2 linked regions of the Stratiformator vulcanicus genome follow. The protein of the gene in region 1 interacts with the protein of each later gene in a pairwise test. Links are inferred from orthologs where the notes say so. Each region holds a gene or a part of one and is shown in the gene's direction. Other genes may lie near its edges. The genes, in order: ligA and leuS.

What was found.
Region 2: the proteins of ligA (region 1) and leuS interact in binary tests that used the Escherichia coli proteins (3 or more experiments, as listed by UniProt). The link is inferred for Stratiformator vulcanicus from one-to-one orthologs.

The regions. Positions count from the first base shown.
Region 1 is NZ_CP036268.1:1,893,156-1,904,775, reverse strand. The notes cover bases 7,053-9,959. They hold ligA (NAD-dependent DNA ligase LigA), read left to right. Parts: upstream 7,053-7,439; coding sequence 7,440-9,479; downstream 9,480-9,959. Other genes in these bases: Pan189_RS07355 (hypothetical protein), read left to right, coding at 7,053-7,226. Outside these bases: Pan189_RS07395 (uracil-DNA glycosylase), read right to left, coding at 1-243; Pan189_RS07390 (hypothetical protein), read left to right, coding at 387-935; Pan189_RS07385 (ABC transporter permease), read right to left, coding at 1,126-1,971; purM (phosphoribosylformylglycinamidine cyclo-ligase), read right to left, coding at 2,317-3,312; Pan189_RS07375 (SLC13 family permease), read right to left, coding at 3,379-5,001; folP (dihydropteroate synthase), read right to left, coding at 5,618-6,505; more of Pan189_RS07355, read left to right, coding at 6,759-7,052; Pan189_RS07345 (ArnT family glycosyltransferase), read left to right, coding at 10,271-11,620. UniProt on the Escherichia coli protein: DNA ligase that catalyzes the formation of phosphodiester linkages between 5'-phosphoryl and 3'-hydroxyl groups in double-stranded DNA using NAD as a coenzyme and as the energy source for the reaction.
Region 2 is NZ_CP036268.1:1,664,010-1,676,235, forward strand. Bases 767-4,279 are described here. They hold leuS (leucine--tRNA ligase), read left to right. Parts: upstream 767-1,121; coding sequence 1,122-4,079; downstream 4,080-4,279. Other genes in these bases: Pan189_RS06390 (Uma2 family endonuclease), read right to left, coding at 767-834; Pan189_RS06400 (prenyltransferase/squalene oxidase repeat-containing protein), read left to right, coding at 4,236-4,279. Outside these bases: Pan189_RS06385 (hypothetical protein), read right to left, coding at 1-10; more of Pan189_RS06390, read right to left, coding at 145-766; more of Pan189_RS06400, read left to right, coding at 4,280-5,333; Pan189_RS06405 (metal ABC transporter permease), read right to left, coding at 5,364-6,386; Pan189_RS06410 (metal ABC transporter permease), read right to left, coding at 6,493-7,881; Pan189_RS06415 (metal ABC transporter ATP-binding protein), read right to left, coding at 7,878-8,693; Pan189_RS06420 (metal ABC transporter solute-binding protein, Zn/Mn family), read right to left, coding at 8,690-9,700; Pan189_RS06425 (hypothetical protein), read left to right, coding at 9,991-11,715; Pan189_RS06430 (SOS response-associated peptidase), read left to right, coding at 11,831-12,226.

The DNA.
Region 1 (11,620 bases):
GCCGCTGCGATCGCCGGTAAACATCCGGCCCGTTCGATTCGCGCCATGCGCCCCCGGCGCGAGGCCCACGATCAGCAAATCCGCTTGCGAATCGCCGAAATTCGGGACCGGTTTCCCCCAATATCTCTCGTCCGCGTAGGCTCGACGCTTGGTCCGGGCGACCTCGCGGCAGTACTCCCGCAACCGGGGGCACCGTTTGCAGCGGATGATCCGATCATTCAGTTCGTTCGGGGACGGTTGCATCGATGACAGGAGTCGATCAAGGAGCGTGGTTGCCAGAAGCTTCCGGGCCGCTCCATACTAGGGGCGGTCGTCATGAAATCTGCGTAAAGCGCCGACCGAGAGTTTTGTGTCTTTAGTGTTGCCGGCCGGGTGGAACGTCGCCAATGAACAAAATGACCTTCGCCGTATCGTCTCTGCTCGCCGCGGTCCCCGCGGGCTTTTTGGCCTACCTACTGGTGATGGCCTTGCTGGGCGGATTCGAGAAGTTCCCGATGGTGCTCCTGATCATGGTCGCACTGACGCTGCTCGCCAGCGTCGTCGTCGCGATTATGCCCGTCGCCATTCTGCTCGGCCCATCGACCAATCCCCGGGCCGACGAGGAAGACGTCGACGAATCGTTCGAAGACGACGGATTCGTTTCTGATGAAGGGGTCGACGAAGATGGCCTGCCCGCTTCGGTCGTCGAAGGCGATGGGGACGACAGCGATTTCGAAGCCGATATGATCGAAGGTGACGAATTCGGCGAGACGGCTGAATTCGATACCGACGGGGATGACGAGTTCGGCTCCACCGAAGAATTCGGAATGGACGACGACTTCGAAAACGAGGAATTCACCAGCACCGAGGAATTCGAAACCGGTGACGACCTGTTCGCCGAAGGCGACCAGGACGAATTCGACTCCTTCGACGATTTCGACGACGAGAAAAAATAGAGTTTCGACGAGAAGCGACGGACGAGAAGCGTGAAGCGATTACGTAGGGCGGGCTGTGCCCGCCGACCGGTCGCTCACTGGTTTCAAAAAGCGAATTCGCCTCCGACACTTCGGCTTTTCGTTCCCCGCTTCTCGCTTCTCGCTTCTCGGCGGGCACAGCCCGCCCTACGCCTCTCGGGCACAGCCCGCCCTACGAGCTCGCGCTGCGATAGCCTCTGAGCGAACCGATGAAGATCGCTCGGGACACAGCTACACCGATGATCGCTGAGAGCACACTGATCCCGATGAACGGCCAACTCTCCAGCGACTTCATCAGCACGCGAGCCGGCAGCGTGACGGCGAGCAGGATTGGAATTACGTAGCTGAACGTGACCAGCAGAATGCTCGCCAACGGGCCTCCCTGATAAATATCCCGCGGGTAGCGAGCGAAAACCGTTACGTAGAACCAGAAGTCGTAAAGCCCCTGATTGCGCCCGAACCACACACTCGTCGCAGCGAGTGAAATCATCAAGCTATAAAACAGCGTCACCCCGCAGCCGACGAGCAGGATGTAGAGGGCGATCCGCAACAGCCCGTCCGCGGTCCAGAAGAGGTCCCACTGCCCGAGGTCATTGATCGCATAGCCGAGCAGCGCCACCGACAGCAGCACTTGATTGAGCATCGCGATTTCGACCTTCTCGAATGAGACCAAAAACTGCGTGTCGATCGGTTTCGTCAGGACGAAGTCGAGGTCGCCCTTGCGAATCAACTCGCTGAAGTTCGCACAATTCGGCATGAAGAATGTCTCGACGAGCGCATTGATCAGCATGCCCGTCGCCATGAAGCCGAAGTACTCCGCCCGCGACCAATCGGCGATCGTCGGCACGTTGCGGTAGATGATCTCGAACAGTGTGAGCTGCGCCGCGAAATAAAACGCCCGCGTCAGCACTGTAATGATGAAGTTGCTGCGGAACGTCATCTCGCGCACGGCCGAGTTCCGCAGGAACGTCAGCCAGACGCTCAGATAATTCGGGCGTTCGACAACAGATTGCTTCATCAGTCGATTTTCAGGCGTCAGCCCGCTGAAAAAGAGTCAAGGGTCAAGAGTCGAGTGGCGAGAGCAAAGCGAAACAAGCCCGAAGCGCGAGCGAGGGACTCCGCGGGAATGGCTACCTTTTCATTAAAATCCCTTGCTCGCGCTGCGGGCTTGTGTGGCGATCATATTTGTCGAGGGGCAAGAGGCGAGTGGCGAGAGCAAAGCAAAACAATACAAGCCCGACGCGCGAGCGAGGGATTTTGCGCGAATGGCTACCTTTTCATTGAGTTCCCTTACTTGCGCTGCGGGCTTGTGCGGCGTTCCCACATCGAACGTGGCGTGTATCAGAGCGATTCTCGCCCACTTTCACTTTGCGCGAATCCGTCCCACTTGAAACCCGCCGGGAATCTGATCGGCGAATTCATCCGGCACTACGAACACGAAACCGATCCCGCAGTTGAATACCCGCCGCATCTCGTCGTCGGCGATGTCCCCGAGTTTGCGGAGCCATTCAAACTCCGGTGGCAATGGCCGCGGCTCGACTTCCAATCCACAGCCCTGCGGTAGAATTCGCTCGATGTTCTCAACGAGTCCGCCACCGGTGATGTGACAGAGGCCGCGCACGTGCGGCCCGACATCGGAGGCGAGTAGGTTGCGCACTTCCTCGGCATAAATTCGAGTCGGCTCGATCAGCAACTCGCCCACCGAGCGACCGAGTTCGTCGATTCGATCGCCCGCCGACATGCCCGCGTGGTCAAAGACGACTTTGCGAATGAGGCTGTATCCGTTCGAATGAAAGCCGCTCGACGGCAACCCCACGACCACATCCCCGGGCTCGATCTTCGAACCATCGATCAGCTTGGAGCGATCGACGACTCCGACGGAAAATCCCGCCATGTCGAACTCATCGCCCGCGTAGACGTCGGGCATGATTGCCGTCTCGCCGCCGATCAGCCCGCAGCCCGCACGCACGCAGCCTTCACTCACCCCGGCGACCAAGGCCGCGACTTTATCCGGCTCGTCGCGTCCCATCGCGAGATAGTCGAGAAAGAACAGCGGCTCCGCCCCAAGGCACAGCACGTCGTTGACGCACATCGCGACGAGATCGATTCCGACCGTATCAAACCGCCCGCAAGCCTGCGCGACTTTGAGCTTCGTCCCGACGCCGTCGGTGCCCGAGACAAGAACAGGGTCTTCGAACTTGCCCGCGTCCATCAGCCGGAACAGCCCTGCAAACCCGCCGGGCAAGTCCATCATCCCGGGCCGTTTCGTCCGCGCGACGAGTTCGGGCAATCGCCGCATCGACTCGGCGTAGACGTCGAGATCGACGCCGGCCGATTTGTAGGTAACGGAGTCGGGCATCGCGTTCCTGCTCAGAGGGAGTTTTCGATCGATTATCGATTCGACCGGGAATTTGGCAACGCAGCCTCAATCGGTTGAGGCGGCATCGGCTGGAGCGGTGATGGCCCAGTCAGGCACCTGCGTGGCCGACAGCCCCAACTGCGGCTTGAGCCACAGCAGTGTGGTTGCGGTAATCACGACGACCCCGGCCAGATTGAGCCACAGGCCGGTGCGGGCCATCTTTGCGGCATCAATTTTTCCGGACGAAAACGCGATCGCGTTGGGAGCGGTCGCGATCGGCAACATGAAGGCACAACTGGCTGAGACGGCCGCCGGGATCATAATCAGGCGCGGGTCGATCCCCAGTTGAGGCGAAGCGGCAGCAAGCACCGGCAGGATGATCGCGCAGGTCGCGACGTTCTGATTGAACTCCGTCAGAAACGTCAACGCAAAGCAGGTCACCGCGACGACGACCCAGATCGGCAGTCCGGCGAGTCCCACGAACTGGCCGCCGATGTACTGCGACAGCCCTGACGCTTCGAAGCCGTTCTTTAGTGCGAAGGCCCCTCCAAACAGTAGCAGAATCGCCCACGGCAGCTTCCGCGCCGTCGGCCAGTCCATCAGCATGTTCGTCTCGCCGTCGGCATCTTTGGAGGCGGGAATCAGGAACATCAATACGGTCATCGTGATGGCGACCGTCGAATCGTCGACGGCTCCCCGCGCCCGCCCCTCATCGATTCCCGCGGCAATGAGCAAATCGGCCAGCGCATCTCCCCACCCGAACGTGACCGGCCCGAATCCGAAGTCGAGCGGCGTCCGCAAGATCCAAAGCCCCGCAGTCGCCGCAAAGACGGCGGTCATTAACCATTCCGCCCGAGTCGGCTTACCGAGATCACGAATGCGATCGGTGAAGAACGAGGCGTCGAGCGACTCCGCCGAGGGCGGTTCCCGCAGGCGCCAGGTCAGGACCGTCCAAGCCGTCGCCAGCAGCACGACGCCGACCGGCAGGAAACTGACGATCCACTGCCCGGCCGACACCGCCGGGCCGTCGGGAAATTGGTCGCTGAAAGTCTGCGTGTAAATCAGATTGGTCGGCGTCCCCACCAACGTCGTCACGCCGCCGATGCTCGCCGCGTAGGCAATACCGAGCAGCAGGGCGAAGCCCATGTCCGTGTCGAATCGCCGCCCTTCCCCTTCGTCCGCGGCATCACCGCGCAGCTCGGTCAGTGTCGAAAGCAGGGCGAGCGCGATCGGCAGCATGAGCAGCGTCGTGGCGGTATTCGATATCCACATCGATAGGAAGGCCGTCGCGAGCATGAAGCCCAGCACAATTCGCCGCGGCCCGACGCCAACGGCGCGGCAGACATGCAAAGCAATACGTCGATGCAGATTCCATCGCTCAATCCCGAGAGCGATGACCATCCCGCCGAGAAACAGCATGATACTGTTGCTCATGTAGGCCCGACTGATGTCGCGGGCTCCCACAATCGCCATCAACGGGAATGCCACGAGAGGGATCAAGCTCGTCACGGCAATCGGCAGCGCCTGTGTCATCCACAGCACACCCATTGCAGCCGTCACCGCCGCGCAGCGTCTTGCCGGATCGGGAAGATCGGCTGGCCACGGCGACAAGAGGACGACAAGAAACGCCACCAATGCCCCAAGCTGCCAGCGACGAGCGTGCTTCGGTATTTCGGTCGGTGAAGACATGAAATAGTCGCGAGCGGCTGAAATCAGGAAGGCAGGACGCCAAAAGAACAGGGCGAGCGTAGCGACTCAGCCCGTTAAGATCACCCTTGGCCACCGAACCGCCGTTGCCGAAGCCGTGTCGCAAGGTCAGCGGTCGAAACTTCCCCCGTTCCCTCGCGCCGATCCGTTGCATGGATCGGGTGATTGCCCTATTCTCCGCTGCTCGCTTGATCGCGACGTTGCGATCGGCGACCTGAGGGCGGGTAGCTCAGTTGGTAGAGCACAGGATTGAAAATCCTGGTGTCGGGAGTTCGATTCTCCCCCCGCCCATTTTGGTAGGCGAATCAAAAACCCCCAAGCCGACGGCATGCCGTCGGCTTGGGGGTTTACTTTGTGCTACGAAAAATTCCTGGAGGCATGCCTCCGGCTTAGCTGCCGCAGGCACATCGCGTCGTGACGACGCTGCCGCAGGCATAAATTCGCCTGAGGCGAATCCCCCGCGAGGACTCGAACCTCGACTAAGTGAACCAAAATCACTTGTGCTACCATTACACTACGGGGGAGCAGTGTGAGGCGGGACTGTATCGCAAGTGCCGCCTCCGCTTCAAGGTGTCCGGCCTATGGAAGCGGACGATTCTCAATCGATCGTCCGCAGGAGGTCTCCCGGCTCGGTCACGCATCGCCATGCGGTCAGAGCGTCGCGAACCGCGCCGACGTCGTGGACGCGCAAAATGTCGACACCTTGCGACGCCAATGCGATCGACACACCGATCGTCCCTGCGGTTCGCTCTTCGACCTCGCGGCCCAGCAATCGCTTGAGAAATCGCTTGCGGGAATGGCCGATCAGAACGGGTCGGCCGAGTCGTCGCAGGGCGTCGATGTTGCTGAGCAACTCGAGATTATGGCGGGCCGTTTTGCCGAATCCGATTCCCGGATCGATGCAAATATGGCTTTCCGCAATCCCAGCCGATCGCAGTGCGGCGATCCGCGCAGACAAAAATTGGCCGACCTCGGCCACGACATTGTCGTAGCGCGGATCATCCTGCATCGTTTGCGGCGTTCCTTTGATATGCATGCAGACGACACCGACTTTGTGTTCGGCGCACACCTCCGGCATCAGCGGATCGAACGTCAGCCCCGATACGTCGTTGACGATCCGTGCCCCCGCGGCAACGGCTTCGCTCGCGACGCTCGCTTTGGTCGTGTCGATTGAAATCGGAACGTCTGTCGCCGCCGAGATCGACGAAATTGCGGGAATCACTCGACTCAATTCTTCGTTGACATCGACCACATCCGCCCCCGGACGCGTCGATTCGCCTCCGATGTCAAGAATCGCGGCACCGTCCGCCACGAGTTGCAGTGCGTGATCGACGGCCCGAGATTCTGTGTCAAACCGGCCGCCATCCGAAAAACTGTCGGGAGTGACGTTCAGAATCCCCATCAATAGCGGGGCAGAATCAAGTTCGAGCGACCCATTTCGGATCGACCAACGTGATGGAACGGGAGATGTAATTGGTCCGGGCATAACTCGATAACACATCGATAAATACTGATTGATCAGTGGATTCTCTGGGGAAGTCCCCTTATGAGTCCACCGGAGAAGTTAGCAAAGGGGGTTTCCAATTCGGAAGAATCGACAAAGTCGTTTCAATTGTGATTGACTATAGCTCTCACAATCGTAAACCTCTTGTCTGCGTGGTTTACCTAAAGTGCCGCGCGAGCCGTCCCCCGCACCGGGTCGCTGGGACGAATGTGCACACAACATTGAAGGAGATGCAATGAGTCGTAAGTTTTTGGCGCTTGTCGCCGCTAGTGGTTTCTGTTTTGCCCTGCTTGGCACCGCCATGCAGCCGAAGCAGGCCGAAGCAACGCTGCCGTTCTTCTCGAAGTCATGCGGTTCCTGCGGCGGGTTCAGCCTGTTCAGCAAGTTCAGCAAATTCTGCAAGGACGAGCCGAGCTGCTGTGTCGAAACCTGTGCACCGACATGTGCCCCAGTGCACGTGAGCTGCGCTCCGGTTTATCACAGCCCGGCCCCTGCTTGCTGTGAGCCGGAACCGACCTGCTGCGAGCCGACCCCGACTTGCTGCGAGCCGGAACCGACCTGCTCAAGCTGCGGTGAAGCTGCACCGACCTGCACCAGCTGCGCTTCCAGCGTGAGCTACACGACCTCGGCTCCGAGCTACAGCCCGGAACCGATGGAAGTCGAAGAAGAAGCCGAAGAAGCCCCCGCACCGCCGGAAGCCTAATCGAGCTTTGCGGTCGGTCCAACCGCCCGCACTATAACGAATCGCTGAACGCAGCCCGGCGACCCACAAGGTCACCGGGCTGTTTTCGTTGTGAGCGAATCAATTCAAACGATTTCGCAAAATTGCTGCAGAGGACATGTGAACGCTCGCAACCGGGCAGCGGCTTTCGGAACATACGGCGAAGCAATTCGTATCACCGAGACGCCAGCATCCATGTCCGAGACCGTTCGTCAGGAAATTGAAGAGCTCCGTCGAAAGATCGAGCACCACAACCACCTCTACTACTCCAAAGCACAACCGGAGATTTCCGACCGCGAGTTCGATCGCCAGATGCAGCGGCTGATCGATCTGGAGCAGGAGCACCCCGAATACGACGATCCGAACAGCCCCTCGCATCGCGTCGGCGGTGAGCCGATCGACGAATTTCAAACCGTCGAGCATCGCGTGCCGATGCTGTCGATCGACAACGTGTTCGATCTCAACAGGCTGGCCGATTTCGATGACCGCGTCCGCCGCGGCCTCGACGGGGCCGACTTCACCTACACCATCGAATACAAAATCGACGGCGTCGCCCTCGCGGTCGTCTATGAAAACGGAACATTGGCGACCGCCGTGACGCGGGGCGACGGGCAGCGGGGGGACGACGTCACGCACAATGCCCGCACGATCCGCGATTTGCCTCTCAAGCTGCAGTCAATCAATCTGCAATCAGCCGACCTGCCCGAATTGATCGAAATTCGCGGCGAGGCTTACATCCCCAATTCCGACTTCGCCGACCTCCGTGCTGAGCAGGAGAAGCGCGGCGAAACGGTTTACGCCAACCCCCGGAATTTGACTGCGGGCTCAATCAAGCTGCTCGATCCCAAAGTCTGTGCGGAGCGCAAGCTTCGATTCTTCGCCCACGGTATCGGGGCGTACGAGGGCATCGATTTCAAATCGCACCAAGTCTTTCTGGAGAAACTCAAAGCGTTCGGCGTGGTGGCCACACCGCAGGTCCGTCACGCAAAGACACTTGAAGAGGCTCAATCGAAGATCGAAGAAATGATCGAGGAGATTCCGTCGCTCGACTTCGAAGTCGACGGATTGGTTCTCAAAGTGGATCGCTTCGACCAACGCCGCACGCTTGGCAATACGTCGAAAAGCCCGCGCTGGTTGGTCGCCTACAAGTGGGAAAAGTACGAGGCAACGACCACGCTCGAGGACGTGCAATTTCAGGTCGGCAAGACCGGACGTGTGACACCAGTTGCGTTTCTTGCACCCGTCGAGATCGCCGGCACGACCGTTTCCCGGGCCAGCCTGCACAATGCCGATGAGATCGCGCGGCTTGATTTGCACGAAGGCGACGAGGTCGTGGTTGAGAAAGCCGGTAAAATTATTCCGCACGTCCTGCGGGTCGCCAAAGAGAAGCGAAAGAAGAACGCCAAGGCGATCCGCTTCCCCGCGAACTGCCCGGTTTGCGATACGAAGCTGCAACGAGATGACGGGGAAGTCGACTTCCGTTGCCCCAACCCGAACTGCCCCGCCCGGCTGAAAGGGTCGCTTGAGTTTTTCGCCTCGCGGACGGCGATGGACATCGACGGCCTTGGCGAAAAATTGATCGACCAGCTCATCGCCAACGACCTCGTCAAGTCGCTGCCCGACCTGTACCGCCTCAAAGACCGCCGCGACGATCTCTTGAATCTTGAGCGGATGGGCGAGAAGTCGGTCGATAAGTTGATTGGTTCGGTCGAAAAGTCGAAGTCGCGTCCAATGTGGCGGCTGCTGACCGGTCTGAACATTCGGCATGTCGGTCAAAGCAATGCCCGCGTCCTGGCCGAGGAACTCGGGACGCTGGACGAGATCATGAAACAGTCGACCGAGTCGCTGGCCGCGATTCCGGAAATCGGCGATGTCATCGCCCGCTCGGTGCACGACTTTTTCGAAGCCGAGCGAAATCGAAAACTGATCGAAGAGTTCCGCGACCTCGGCCTCGATTTCGGCCAACCGGTCAAGCAGCGACCCGACCGCAGCACCGGACCCCTCGCCGGCAAAACAGTCGTCGCCACCGGCAGCCTCGAACGCTTCACGCGTGACGAGATCAAGGAACTGATCCGCGATCACGGTGGCAAGTCATCAAGCAGCGTTTCGAAGAAAACCGACTACGTCGTCGCAGGAACAGATGCCGGGAGTAAGCTGACCAAGGCCAACGAACTTGGGGTGAAAGTGTTGAAGGAAGAAGAGTTTTGCGAGCTGATTGGTCTTGATGGTGGTTAAAAAGAGGGCCTGCGAAGGTGTTTTTAAGATCGATTCGCCGACGCCGACCGGTCCGATGGATGCTACTAGGGATGCTTCGTAGTTCCATCGCGGTTGCTATGCTGCCACCTGCCCAAGCAGGGCGAAATGTGGCCCCACTTCCTTGGTGGCAAGCGACGCTTGCCGGCATGTTTTTACTTCTATTCATCGCGCAACCGGTCGCGATAGTTCTCATCATCCTCGCACATGGCAGGAATTCTTGAAGCGGGTAGCCCGGCCAATTTTGGCCGGGTCGCGCAGCGACAAGATGACTTTCGAAAGACTCTCGCTGAAGTAGTCGGCCTCCCGCTCTTTCGTGACATTCTCGACAGACGTCTTGTGCCTGACGGCACCCGGCCGACCTCGGCCGGGCCGCCCGTTCTTCTTTCTTTTTCGCTGACAGCTAAACGTTGACAGCTAAAAGCTTCAAAAAATCGGACACGTGTCCGCAGCTTTGCCGCGGCAACATCCGCCGCATGGGAACGACCGTCTTTCAACGACCCCCACCGGCGGGACGAACAGAGGCGGTGCGCACCGTATGTTCCTCTACCCCAACAGAGACGGTTGCGCAGCCGCATCCGAATGGTTGAGAGTTATGGGACAAACAGGTCAGGACCCCGCCATCAAACATGTCTCACCTCTCGCCTCTAAACTCTCACCCGCGAGCGCAGCCCGCCCGCGGAACTCATCTTCGTCCCAGTAGGGGCTTTTGCTAGCTTTCCGTCGAGTAGCCCGATGGATCGGGATCCGATTTGCGACGGAGATGTGCCAAGATGGATGCGCCAGCGATGACCACCGGCAGCAGTTCTCAGTTGCCTGAATCAGCTCCGAATTCAGGCATCACTTCTGAAACGCTTGTGTGGACGCGCGCCGCGTTCGGCTTGATCGCCGGGCTGGCCGTCGTTCGCGTCGTCTACGCGGCGGTCGTTCCGCTCGATTTGGTGACGGATGAGGCCTACTACTGGGATTGGTCGCGGCACCTCGATTGGGGTTATTACAGCAAACCACCGATGATCGCCTGGATCATCGCGGCTTCGACCGGCTTGTTCGGCGACACGACATTCGCGGTGCGGCTTCCAGCAGTATTGCTGGGCACTGGCGGGCTTGTGTTCGCCTTCCTGTTGTCGCGACGAATGTTCGATGCCCGCACCGGGTTCTTCGCGACGCTGCTCGCGGCCGCCTGCCCCGGCAATGTCGTGATGAGTCTGCTAATGACCATCGACGCCCCGCTGATGTTCTTTTGGGGCGCGGCGGTGTATTCCCTGTGGCGAATGCTCGAGGGCGGCCCGCAAAGAAACTATTGGGCGATCGCCGCAACGCTGGCGATCGGGCTCGGCGTCCTCTCGAAGCAAACGATGCTGGGAGTGATTCCGCTGACGGGACTTTTCCTCATTTCGTCAAAGTCCGAGTGGAAGCAACTCAGGCACGCTTCGACGTGGCTTGTGCCGATCGTCGCGATGCTGTTTCTGCTTCCGGTCTTGGAGTGGAACAGTCGGCACGATTGGATCACGTTTCAACATACCAGTGAGCATTTCGGCTCCAAGACCGAAGTGACGCCACTGTCGCTGCGAATGGCTCGGGCACTCGAATACTTCGCCAGCCAGTTCGGCGTGCTGTCGCCGGTGACGTACGGAACCTTTCTGACGGCCGGGATTGGTTGCCTGCTGGCGTTTCGATCGTTGGGCCGACGGGAACGATTTCTCGTCGCCTTCAGCATCGTTCCGTTGATTGGGGTATTCGGTTTGAGCTGGCTGCAGCGGGTCCAACCGAACTGGCCGGCCCCGTTTTACGCGACCGGGGTGATTCTGGTCGCAGCCTGCCTATGCTCGAAGGTCGGAGCCGAGTGGAAAGTCTGGGACCGCTTCGGCAGTCAGATGCTGTGGCGACGTGCTGCGATTGCGACCGGCATCGCGGCCTCATTGCTCACGTATGCGACTCCGTTTGCTGTAACAGCCACCGGCATTGCGGGAACAGGTCTCGACCCGACGATCCGACTCCGCGGTTGGCGGGAAACCGCCGCAGCGATCGATCAATTATGGGCCGACGATGAACGGGTAAGAGAGGTCCCGGTCATCTTCACCGAGAATCGCACGCCGGCGAGCCCCGTCGCGTTCTATCTCGCC
Region 2 (12,226 bases), 230 kb from region 1 along the record:
CCGAACTCATGGCCGCCTCCTCGGGTTTAACCTGACAGGACAATAAGCCACTGCGTGAAATCACTAAATCCAGATCTGAAACACGCGTTTATACGTTTGTGTATCGAGATCACTGTGCGGGATAACGATGGACAGAATTCAATTTTAGGTTGATTGTTGCGGGGCCACCACGAGCTTGAACCGCGGTGTCTGCCGACGAGTTCGCTTCACGTCCAGGTGAATCCAGGCTTGCAGAAGCGGAGACCATTGCCGACCGCCATCATCTGTGGAAGTCTCGACGTACTCGCCTTCGCCCGGCACCATGATGGCAAAGACGATCGCGTCTCCCCGACCGTCGGCGATCCAATACTCGGGCACACCGGCCCGAAAATAGGCTTCGGCGAGACGATGAAAATCCTTCGTGACAGAGCTGTCGCTGACCACTTCGACAACGAGGTCGGGCGGTCCGACGACCTCTATGAAATCGCCCGCACGGCCCTGCTTCTGACGAAACCGCACGACGCCCATCTCGACGGTCTGATGCAAGATCGCGCCGACGTCGGGCTCCGACGATAGCCCGACGTCGGGCACCGTGACGAGCGTGCTATCCGAAAACACTTCGCCCCGGTCAGGGTCCTCTACGGCCTCCGACAGGCCCCGAGTGAGAGCGACCTTCAGCTTGCCATGCGAGAGGAACGCTTCGGGGGACATATCGATCTCCAGCGCGCCATCAAAGTAGTCGATGCGACCACGCTGCGGAAAGTCTTCGGAGAGCGCCCAGGCGCGAAAATCGTCGTGCGAGTGGATCGGTGGAATCCGCAGAACTTCATCCGGCAATTGATCGGTCATTGACATCAGATCGACCTCGCGATTTCGCCGCGGATGCTGCGTTTCAAGTGATCACTCAGGGTCAAGCCACCGGTGTCGCCCATTGGGGTCATCAGGCGCTCCGAATTCATTGGCGAGTCCGAACTCATCGCTGTCTCGCGCTGTCCGAAGTTTTCGGTATCTTACTCTCAACCGCCCCCCGTTTGGCAAACAGTTCCGCCATATCTAGACTGACGCCGCTTCACAATTGGTACTTTTGATGACGCAGGCTGCCCCCTGCCGCTCGCCCGTTTTCTCTCTTTCGTCGCCCAAACATGCCTCGCTACGACGCTCACCGGATCGAACCCAAGTGGCAGTCCTATTGGGACGAACACGGTACGTTCATCACGCCGAATCAGCCGGAGCATCAAACATCGGCCGGAACGTACTACGCACTCGACATGTTCCCTTACCCGTCCGGCGAGGGACTGCATGTGGGGCATCCCGAGGGCTATACCGCGACCGACATCGTCAGCCGCTATAAGCGGATGCGAGGGTTTCACGTCCTGCATCCGATGGGCTGGGACGCCTTTGGCCTCCCCGCCGAGCAGTATGCGATCAAGACCGGCGTCCATCCGCGCGAGACGACGCAGAAGAACATTGCCACCTTCACCGGCCAACTCAAGCGGCTCGGCTTCAGCTACGACTGGAGCCGCGAGATCGCAACGACCGATCCCGACTACTTCCGCTGGACTCAGTGGATTTTCCTCCAACTTTACGACACTTGGTACGACCAGACATTCGTCTGGACTGACGCCTCCGGCAGGGAGATCGTCGGTAAGGGAAGGCCGATTGCGGAGCTTCCGATCCCGGACTCGGTGAGCGGAGAAGGCGAGGAGGCCGTCCGAAGATACCAGGACGAGCACCGGCTCGCCTATCAGTCGCACGCACCTGTGAACTGGTGCCCGGAATTGGGAACTGTACTGGCGAACGAGGAAGTGAACGACGGAAAAAGCAAGGAGGGAGGCTTCCCGGTCGAGCGGCTCCCGCTCCGCCAGTGGAACCTCCGCATCACCGCCTACGCCGAGCGGCTGCACACCGAACTCGAGGACCTCGACTGGCCGGAGTCGATCAAATTGCTGCAACGCAATTGGATCGGTCGCAGCACCGGCGCGGAGGTCGATTTCTTGATCGCTGATCGCACAGCGGGTGTTGAGGGCCAATTCGAAGAGTGGAAATCGCGGCGGGCAGACGTCGGCTATCCGGAGCGGCCGGAAGCAAACGTCATCCGCGTTTACACCACTCGTCCCGACACGTTATTCGGGGCGACCTACATGGTACTCGCGCCGGAGCACCCGCTCGTCGATGAGATCGTAACCGACGAGCAGCGTGCCGCCGTGGAGGAGTACCGTCGCCGAACTGCCTCCAAGAGTGATCTCGATCGGACCGACCTCGCCAAAGAGAAAACGGGCGTCTTCACCGGCGCTTACGCCACGAATCCCGTCAACGGTGCGGCGATCCCGATCTGGATCGCCGACTACGTTCTGATCTCCTACGGCACCGGGGCGATCATGGCGGTACCGGCCCACGATGAGCGCGACTTTGAATTCGCGAAGACGTTCGACCTTCCGATCATCCAGGTCGTAGCGGCCGATGGCGAAGCCGCAAAGTCGCAGCCTGCGGAGATGCCGAAAGCCTTCACTGAGACGGGTGTTGCCATCAACTCCGGCGACTACACCGGGATGCCAACCGGTGAGTTCAAGCAGAGGGTATCCGACGATCTCGAGCAGCGCGGGCTCGGCAAGAAGGCAATCAACTACAAGCTCCGTGACTGGCTCTTCAGCCGACAGCGATATTGGGGCGAGCCATTCCCGTTGTGGCACGAACTCGACGAGGAAGGCAACGAGACAGGACTTGTCCGTCCGGTTGAGGACACGGATCTGCCGGTCGAACCGCCCGAGATGGAAGACTTCAAACCGACGGGGACCGCCGATCCGCCGCTGTCCCGGGCTCCGGAGTCGTGGCTCTATACGACAGCAGACGACGGCACTCGCTTAAAGCGCGAAACCAACAGCATGCCGCAGTGGGCCGGCTCGTGCTGGTATTACCTTCGCTATTGCGACAACAAAAACGGAGAGCGATTTCTCGACCCGGAACTCGAAAACTATTGGCTGCCGGTCGACCTTTACATCGGCGGGGCGGAGCACGCGGTCTTGCACCTGCTCTACTCGCGGTTTTGGCACAAGGTGCTGTTCGACCGGGGGCATCTCTCGACCCCGGAACCGTTCGCGAAACTCGTCAATCAGGGCATGATTCTCGGCGAACCCGAGATGACGGGCTATCGGCTCGCGAGCTTGCCCGGTCAGGAGCAGGCCGCCGATTTCAAAGCCGCCGATCCCGCCGGTTGGGTCTCGGCCAAAGACATCGAAAAGTTAAAAGATCCCAAGAGCGGACAAGAGGTGTTCACCGATCGCAATACGGGGCGAACGGTCATCGCCGTGCAAGTGCCCGATGACATGGTCGAAAAACAGGGGGACCACTTCGTCCTGCAGAACAGTCCAAAAATCGCCGTCGACTCGCGATCCTTTAAAATGTCTAAGTCGCGCGGCAACGTGATCAATCCCGACGACGTCATCGAGCAGTATGGGGCCGATTCCCTTCGGCTCTACGAGATGTTTATGGGACCGCTCGAAGCGACGAAGCCTTGGCAAATGACGGGCGTTGAAGGCGTTTATCGCTTCCTCGCGCGGGTCTGGCGAACGATCACCGATGAAGAGGCCGATGAGATCCGGATTCACCCGGCGATTAAAGATGTTGAATTAAACGAAGAACAGGATCGACTGCTTCATAAGACAATCAAAGCGGTGACCGAAGACGTCGAAAAATTGAGTTTCAACACCGCCATCAGCCGGATGATGGAATTCGTCAACGCGTTCAGCGCGATGAAGACCCGTCCCAGATTGATGGCTGAGAAATTCACACTCCTGCTCAGCCCGTTCGCACCGCATCTCGCGGAGGAAGTGTGGCAGCTGTTGGGACACGAAACGTCCCTCGCCTATGAGCCTTGGCCCGAGTTCGATGAGTCGAAGCTCGTCGAGTCGACGATCGAGATACCCGTGCAGGTCAACGGCAAACTGCGTGCGAAAATCAAAGTCGCCGCCGACGCCGACCCGGCTGCGATGGAAGCGGCGGCCAAAGCCGACCCGAACGTCGCGTCCCATTTAGAAGGCAAGCAGGTCATCAAAACGATTGCGATTCCGGGACGAATGGTGAACTTTGTGGTAAAGGGGTAGGCGGGCATGTAAGCCCGCTCGACGAAGAGCCAGCGGGTGTTAGGTTTTCGGCCAGTCTGCGTCGCACTAGAGGATCGATTCACGCGCCACCGGTCAGTTTTATTGCGTTGGGCCAAACTTCCTGCAAACTGATGATTGCCTGATTGGAGAAATCTCATGTTGCTGCGTGCTGTCACAGTATTTGTCGTTGTTGCAGCCTCGCGATTCCTTCCGGCGGCCGAACTCGGGCCGGATTTGGATGAATTGCAGCAGTCCCGTCAGCAGGGGATCGAATTTCTTCGGTTGTCTCAGAACGAAGACGGGGGCTGGACCGCCCCGCGGATGGTCGGCATCACCGGCGTCTGCACGGTCGCGTTACTCGATAGCGGACTTTCCGCGGATGACGAGACGGTCGCGAGAGCACTCAGCTATTTAAAATCTTACCGTCAGAAAGATGGCGGCATCTATCACCCCGATTCTTCGCACCGCAATTACGAAACCTGCCTGAGCGTCCTCGCTTTCGAAAAGGCCAACGCCGACGGCCTCTACTCCAAGATGATCGAAGGGGCGGAGAATTTTCTGCGCGGTTTGCAGTGGGACGAAGGGGAGGGGATCGAATCGACCGACTCCGACTACGGCGGCGCCGGATACGGTGGGCACAAGCGCCCCGATCTGTCGAATACCCAGTTCTTCCTGGAAGCGTTGAAAGCAGCGGGGGTCAAGGAAGATGACCCGGCGATGCAGAAGGCCCTGATCTTTGTGTCACGCACACAGAACCTGGAGTCGCAACACAACACGACGGCGAACGCGTCGAAAATTGACGACGGCGGCTTCTTCTATACCGCCGCCGGCGAAGGTGAAACCAAGGCAGGCACCACTGATAACGGCGGCTTGCGCTCTTACGGAAGTATGACCTACGCGGGCTTAAAAAGCATGATTTACGCGGGCCTCTCCAAAGATGATCCCCGAGTTTCCGCTGCGTTGGAGTGGATTAAGAACCACTACACGCTTAATGAGAACCCGAACATGGGGAAGCAGGGCCTGTTCTATTACTACCAGACGTTCGCGAAAACACTTGAGGTCCTCGAAGTCGATCGTCTGGAAGACGCCTCGGGCGTGAAACACGATTGGCGCAAAGACCTGGCCGAAAAACTGTTCGACCTTCAAAAACCGAACGGCAGTTGGGTCAATGAGGCCGATCGCTGGTATGAAGGCGACCCGAACATCGTAACGGGCTATGCACTGCTTGCCCTCAACCGTTGTCGCGCCAAGTGAATTCGAGTCGCTGACTTCGATAATCGGATATCACTTAATTTCGGCCGATTGCTGAGCAAGTATAGCGTTCGGGTCTTCAGCGTTTTGTGGCTCGAATCGGCGGCGCGAGGACCATAAGTTGCGCAGGGTGCCGCCTTCGGGGCCGAACAAAAATGCGGCCGTGAAGGCGGCCCCCGCGACAACGGCCGTCATGCCAGCGGTATTCGCCTCCCGTACGCCGTCAAGACCGATGAGTCTTGCGAGCCAAGGTACGCAGTAGATCGAGCAGGCATGGCCGATGACCGCACTGGCTGCGGCGATCGCCACCGCGATCATAATCAGTCGGCTCAATCTTGACGTCAAAAAGCGTGCCGTCACGGCCGGTACGATGAGCATCGCGATCGCCAAAATGCTGCCGACGGCTTCGAACACGGCAACCAGCGTGACCGACGTCATCAGCATCAAGCCGTAGTAAATCAGGCGGACGTTGAGTCCCGCAGCGGCAGCGGCTTGAGCATCGAACGCTGCAAATCGCAGCTCTTTATAGGCCAGACAGACCAACAGACTGTTGATTAATAATAACGTCCCTCCCCAGATGACCGCTCTGGGAGTCCCTGTGCCCGGCAGCACGTGCAGGGCAGCCGTCTCGACCTGGCCGAACAGCACGTGATCGGGGTCGATATGCACCCGCTGATCGTCCATCAACACAAGAAGCAGTAGGCCTAAAGCGAACGCCGTTGTGAAAATCACACCGAGACCGGCGCTCTCTTCAACGCCCCCCGCTCGGCTGACCCATTCGGTTAAAACGGCCGTTGCGACTCCCACGACCGCGGCGCCGATCGTCAGTGCGATCGGCAGCACGGTTTCCCATTGAGCCGAATCAATCCAACCGGCGGCGAAGATTCTCGCCGTGAGCCAATAGGCTCCAACAACTCCCAGTAACGCGGTGTGACTGAGCGCGTCTCCCATCAAACTTTGGCGACGCAACACGAGGAATACGCCCGGCACTGCGCAGGCCATCCCCGCGAGGGCGGTGATCAGCGTCATTGAGGTGTCGAGCGCTAGCCAGGTCATCGCTGAAATTGAAACCGTCGTTAAGAAGTTACTCGATCATTAAAGAGCCGAAAGCCGATCAGTGGGCGGTTCACACCGCAAATGTATGTGTGATGGCCCTATTCCATCACGCAACGGGGTGCGGGCTGGGAGGGACAGATCGTTCCGGGAGGGACTTGGCGAACCGACGCTCCAAATCGGCAACGAGTGCGGGATCGAGTACGTGTTCGATCCGATCTGCTGCCCGATCGACTTTCGCAGGGTCGGCATCGGCAATTTCGAGCAGGTAGATTTCCCAGAGTCGATGATTCCGCGTGAGTCGTTGCGCTTCCTGTAATCCCGATGACGTCAGCAAAATGTGTTGGCCGTCGGGTGAGCGGAGGTATCCCTTCGCCGAGCAGTCTTTCACAACCGACCTTAATCGTCCGTCGTTCCAATCACGCTGATATTTCAATCGGGAGACTTCGACTTGCGAGAGTGCGTCCCCCCCAACACCAAAATTTGCACGGCCATCCGCTTCCATGATCTCGAAGCACCCCCGCAGCAGATGGTCCCGCGCGACCGACCGGGCGAGGCGGTGTTGCTGCCACAGTCGCGGCAAGAAACCACGCCGACTGCCGAAAATTAAACTGATGAAAAATACGGCGGACGCCGCCAGCACGATGAGTGCTCCCGCCGCGAGTCGCGGAAACAAGGCACTTAGCACCACACCGACTCCGGCACCGAGTCCGCCGAAGACTCCGGCGAGGATCGTCATTCGCCCCACCTGATCAGTCCAGAACCGGGCTGCCGATGCGGGGATGACCAGTGCCGCCACGACCAAAATAAGGCCGACGCTTTGAATGCCGATGACCGTCACCCCGACGACCAGAGTCATTAAAATGACATCAATAATTACGATCGAATGCCCGAGCGAACCGAGAAAGCTGGGATCGAAGCAAAGCAGCACAAGTTCTTTGTGCATGAGGAGGCAAATTAATAGTACAATGCCCGCGGCCGCACCGAACGTCCATACTTCGGAAGAGAGCATCGAGGCGGTCTTGCCGAACAGGAGACTATTTAACCCGGCGGCCTGACCTCCCGGTACTTGCTGGACGATGCTGAACAGCACTGCGCCGAGCCCGAAAAAGACCCCCAGCACCACCGCCATGGCCGCGTCATCTTTGACGCGAGAGTAGCGGGTGATTGCCGTCACGCAGAGTCCTCCCACAGTTCCTGAGACGGCTGCCCCAGTCAATAAGATTGGTGAACTGCGGCCGGTCCCGGGGGCGATTAGTTCGGCAATCAAATAGGCTGCCGCGATGCCCGGCAGGGCGGCATGTCCGATCACGTCCCCGACGAGAGCCCGTTTTCTTAATACTAAGAAGACACCGACGACGCCGGCGGCGATACCAAGAAGCATCGTCCCTGTTAGCACGACTCGGGTGTTATAGTCCTGCAGCAGAACGAGCCGCTGGAGCCGTTCGGAGAAATCGGCCACCGCGAACAGGCCGGTCATATAACATGAGCCGGTCACGGTTGTCCTCCGGCATTGAACATTTTGTTGCCGGCTTCGTCCAATAACGCCAACCGGCCGCCATAGGTGCGGCGGAGGTTTTCGACATTAAAGACTTCCGCGATACTACCGGCCGCGACCAATCGCATATTGAGCAGCAATGCGGCGTCGAAGTAATTCGTCACCGTATCAAGATCATGATGCACGACGAGTGCCGACTTGCCGCGGGATCGCAGGTCGCGAAGCAACTCGACGATCGCCGATTCGGTCGCCGCGTCGACGCCGGCGAATGGCTCGTCCATTAAATAGAAATCAGCGTCCTGAACTAAGGCGCGGGCCAGAAAAACTCGCTGCTGCTGGCCGCCGGAAAGCTGCGAGATTTGCCGATCAGCCAGATCGCTTAATCCCACCTGTTCCAATGCTTCAGCAGCACGGTTGCGATGTCGTTTTAAGATCGGGCGGAGCCAGCCGATTTCGCCGTAGAGGCCCATCGTCACGACTTGCAGCGCTGTCACCGGGAAATCCCAATCGACCGCCGTGCGTTGCGGCACGTAAGCGACCCGACGCCGGACGGAATTTAATTGTTGTCCCCAGAATTGTGCCGCTCCGCTACTTGGTGTGACGAGATCGAGCGCGGCTTTAATCAGTGTGCTTTTGCCGGCACCGTTCGGGCCGATCACCGCCGTTAGCGTTGAGGGGCGTAATTCGAATGAAACGTCCCACACGACCGGCTTGCTGCGATAGGCCACCGTCATTTCTCGCACCGTCAGCGGTGCCGCAGTGGCGTGCGATTTGACGGCGCGGGACGATTCGGACAATACGGCAGCGGTCATTTAGACTCCGGCAAAATGGTCAGCTTGCCGACGCGCCCGTCAACGGGAGCGGTGCCGCCGAGCGCCCGCGTGATGACCGTCGCGTTATGGTCCAACATCCCAAGATAGGTACCTTCATAGGTACCGGTCGGCCCCATGGCATCGGAAAAGAGATCGGTTCCGATCGCCACCTGTTTGCCGCGATCAGCCGCACCTTCGACCATCGCGCGGACGGTTTGCGGAGAAATTGTCGTCTCGACGAAAACCGCCGGAATCTCGTTTTCAACGATGAAGTCGACCAGGCGATTAATATCGGCTACTCCCGCTTCGGCTTCGGTCGTGATGCCCTGAACGGCTTTCACTTCAATCCCGTACCGCCGCCCGAAATAGGCGAACGCATCGTGGGCCGTGACCAGTTGCCGCTGCGGTTCCGGAATCGAATTGATCGATTGTTCAATGTATTCGTCCAACACCGACATTTGGGAGAGATATTTCTCAGCGGCTTGTTCGTACTCCCCGCTGTGGTCGGGATCGTGGTTTGAAAGCGTCTCGACCACGACGGCGATCGCCTGACGCCACAATTTCGGCGACATCCACACGTGCGGGTCGGTCGCCGAATGTGAACCGGCTTCTTCCGAGCGAATCAGTTCGGAATCGTCAATTCCGTTCGTCACGGCTCGGACCGGCTTCCCGTCGCTCGCGATCGACTCGAGAACCGTCTCCATCTGCCCTTCCAGCCCGAGGCCGTTGTAGAACACGACGTCGGCGTCGTTGAGCGCGACCACGTCGCTTCGCAGCGGCTTGAAGAGGTGCGGATCGACATCCTCTTTCATCAATCCGATCACGCGGACGTCAGGCCCGGCGATTTGCCGGACGACGTCGGTGATCATGCCGGTCGTAGTCACGATGGTGAATCGCGGCTCGTTCACCTCGGTGAACGTCCCTGATCGGGGCCGATCGTCGGTGTCGCAACCGCTACCGAGGGTGATCGTGACTGCAGCGAAAACCGCGAAGGCTATTTGTTTCATTATCCTTGCCTAATGTTTTGACTCTTCAAAAAATTATTCGCTAGGCAGGGAAATGTCAATTTCACGGGCAACGGATTCAGCGGACCGGGCTTTCGAACTGATGACAGTCCACCCCCGCCGTGATAATGTGTGAGGCACGGCCGCTTTGTCGGGTTCTCACGTCGATCTCTCTCATTTTTGACAGCCGAATGTCTTCCAACGGTTCCGCAGCTTCCAGCGAAATTCAGTGTCAATCGTGCGGCGAGATGGTTCGCCGCGGTTCGGTCCGCTGCTTCAGTTGCGGCAGCATCATGGATCCGAAACTTGCCCAGCGACACGGGGAGCGACTGGAACCGCCTCCGCCGGCAGAGTTCACGCCGCTTCCGGAATACGACGGGTCGAGCGAAGCGGCGACCGAAATCGAGGGAGGCAACGCCGACTTTGAACTCGGCGCGACCTTCGGCATGGCCAATCAAGCCGACGGCTCGATGTCCGAATCGACCGACGAGAACGACGATTTCGAGCTGGGGGCCGACTTTGCGACCGTCGTGCCCGAATTCGCTGAGGCCGACGTGCCTCCGGTACCGTCGCCGCCCCCGCCCCCGCCCCCACCGGTCGAAGAGTCGTCCGATGTTGAGCCGATTCCGACTGTCGAAGAGTCCGACGAGGTCGAACACGCTCCGATTCCGGAACCGTCCGAGACGATGCCGCCTGTCGCCGAGGCCGCGACCGAGATCGCAGATTCGTCTGCTGAAGAGTCAAAGCCCACCGAAGAATCGGAAGCTTCCGCCCCGATTGCGACGAAATCGAAAAAGCGGTCTCGCGATTCCAAAGCCACCTCAACGGCCGAGCCGCATTCGGAGACGACCGGTGGAGATGCGCTGCTCGACATCGCCCTGAAGGAAGAACAGGAAGGTCCGAATCGAAAAGCGGGTCAGGAACCCCCGGTCCGAGTCGACGGTGGTTTCATCATGACCTGCCCCTGCCCGGTGCATTGCCGGATCAAGATTCGCGATCAGCATTGCGGGAAAGTCGGGCGGTGTCCCAATCCGAGCTGTGACGCACTGGTGAAGGTGGCGGCGAATCTCGGCGATCAAGCGATCGACACCGCCGGCTCGGATGAGTCAGCTTCGAAGAAGAAGGTTACCGCGGGTGCATTTCCGGAGGGCATCGGCGAAGAGGTCAAGTACGGGAACTTCCAGCGGATCATCCGCGATATCCGATGGCTCGACATTGTTCCGGACAAGGTCAAGCGGAAGCCCGGAAGTCTCGCCAAAGATGGCCAGGCTGCCGACGTCATCTTCGCGCCCGGTGAGGTTTTGATTGTCGGCTTGAAAGGGGCGGGCGGCGGCTTGTTCGGCGGCGGGAAGAAGCCGGAGGAGATTCGTACGGCCGTGCGGGCTCATCTCGAAGTAAAACGACCGATCGCAGATACCCCCGCCGATTCAAAGATCGTGCTGACGCCGGCGAACCTCGCCGATGTGGTCGTCGAGCAGCCCACTGCGTTCGACGAAGATTCGCGATTCGGCGGCGTCCCGGTCTTCGGCGAGGGGCGGATTGCCGTTCGGGTGCCGGGTGACGAGGAAGTCGACACTTTGCCGTATCTCTCGATGACCCTCACCGATTTTCGCGCATTCGCCAAATTGATCGGGGTGTCGCTAGACGCGTCGGAATTCGGTCGCAAATGCCCGGTGCCGTTTGAGGACCAGTACGAGAACTCGGTTTGCCATTACAACGATACGGCGATCGCTGCGATTCAGCACGAGCAGTATTATAGGGAAGACCCGCGATTCGAGTTAAAGGAAGCGGGATGGAAGTGCGGCTCTTGCGGGTTGACGGTCTCTGAAGACGCCCGCAAGAAAGAGAAGATCGGCGGCGCCAACGGCAAAGGTCTCCCCAAGGCCAAGTGCCCCAAGTGCAATAAAGTCTTCGGCCGAAATCCGCTTTATGCTGTGGAAGTTAAATCGCCGGAGTCAACCGAATCAGGCGAGGATACGACATCCGATTCTGAAAAGGCCGAAGCAGCGGCGACTTAATGTGGATTAATCATTTAGGATTCGTGGCGCCTCCTAATTGGTTCGCTCGATGACGAGAGTTAAACCGTCGCAGTTTTAATCGTTATTGTGTCGGCCGAATTTGACGGAGAACTTGATGTGTGGCCGAATCAATTTGCGGACGAGCAATCAAGACCTTTCAAAGCTCTTCACCGAATTCGAGCAACTTCAATTTCCTGATATCGAACCGCGATATAACATCGCGCCATCGCAGCCGGTGCTGGCCGTGCGGGAGATCGGGCAAACCCTATCGGCCGACTTTCTGAAATGGGGGTTCCGGCCTCCGTGGTGGAAGCCGAAGCAACCGCAACCGATTAACGCCAAAGCGGAGTCGATTGAATCGGGGCGGTACTGGACCGGCAGCTTTCGACATCATCGCTGCCTGATTCCCGTCAGCGGTTTCTATGAATGGAAGGCGAGCGAAGACGGGAAGCAGCCGTTCCAAATCGGACTTGAGTCGGGTGAGCCGTTTTGTCTCGGGGGGCTGTGGAAT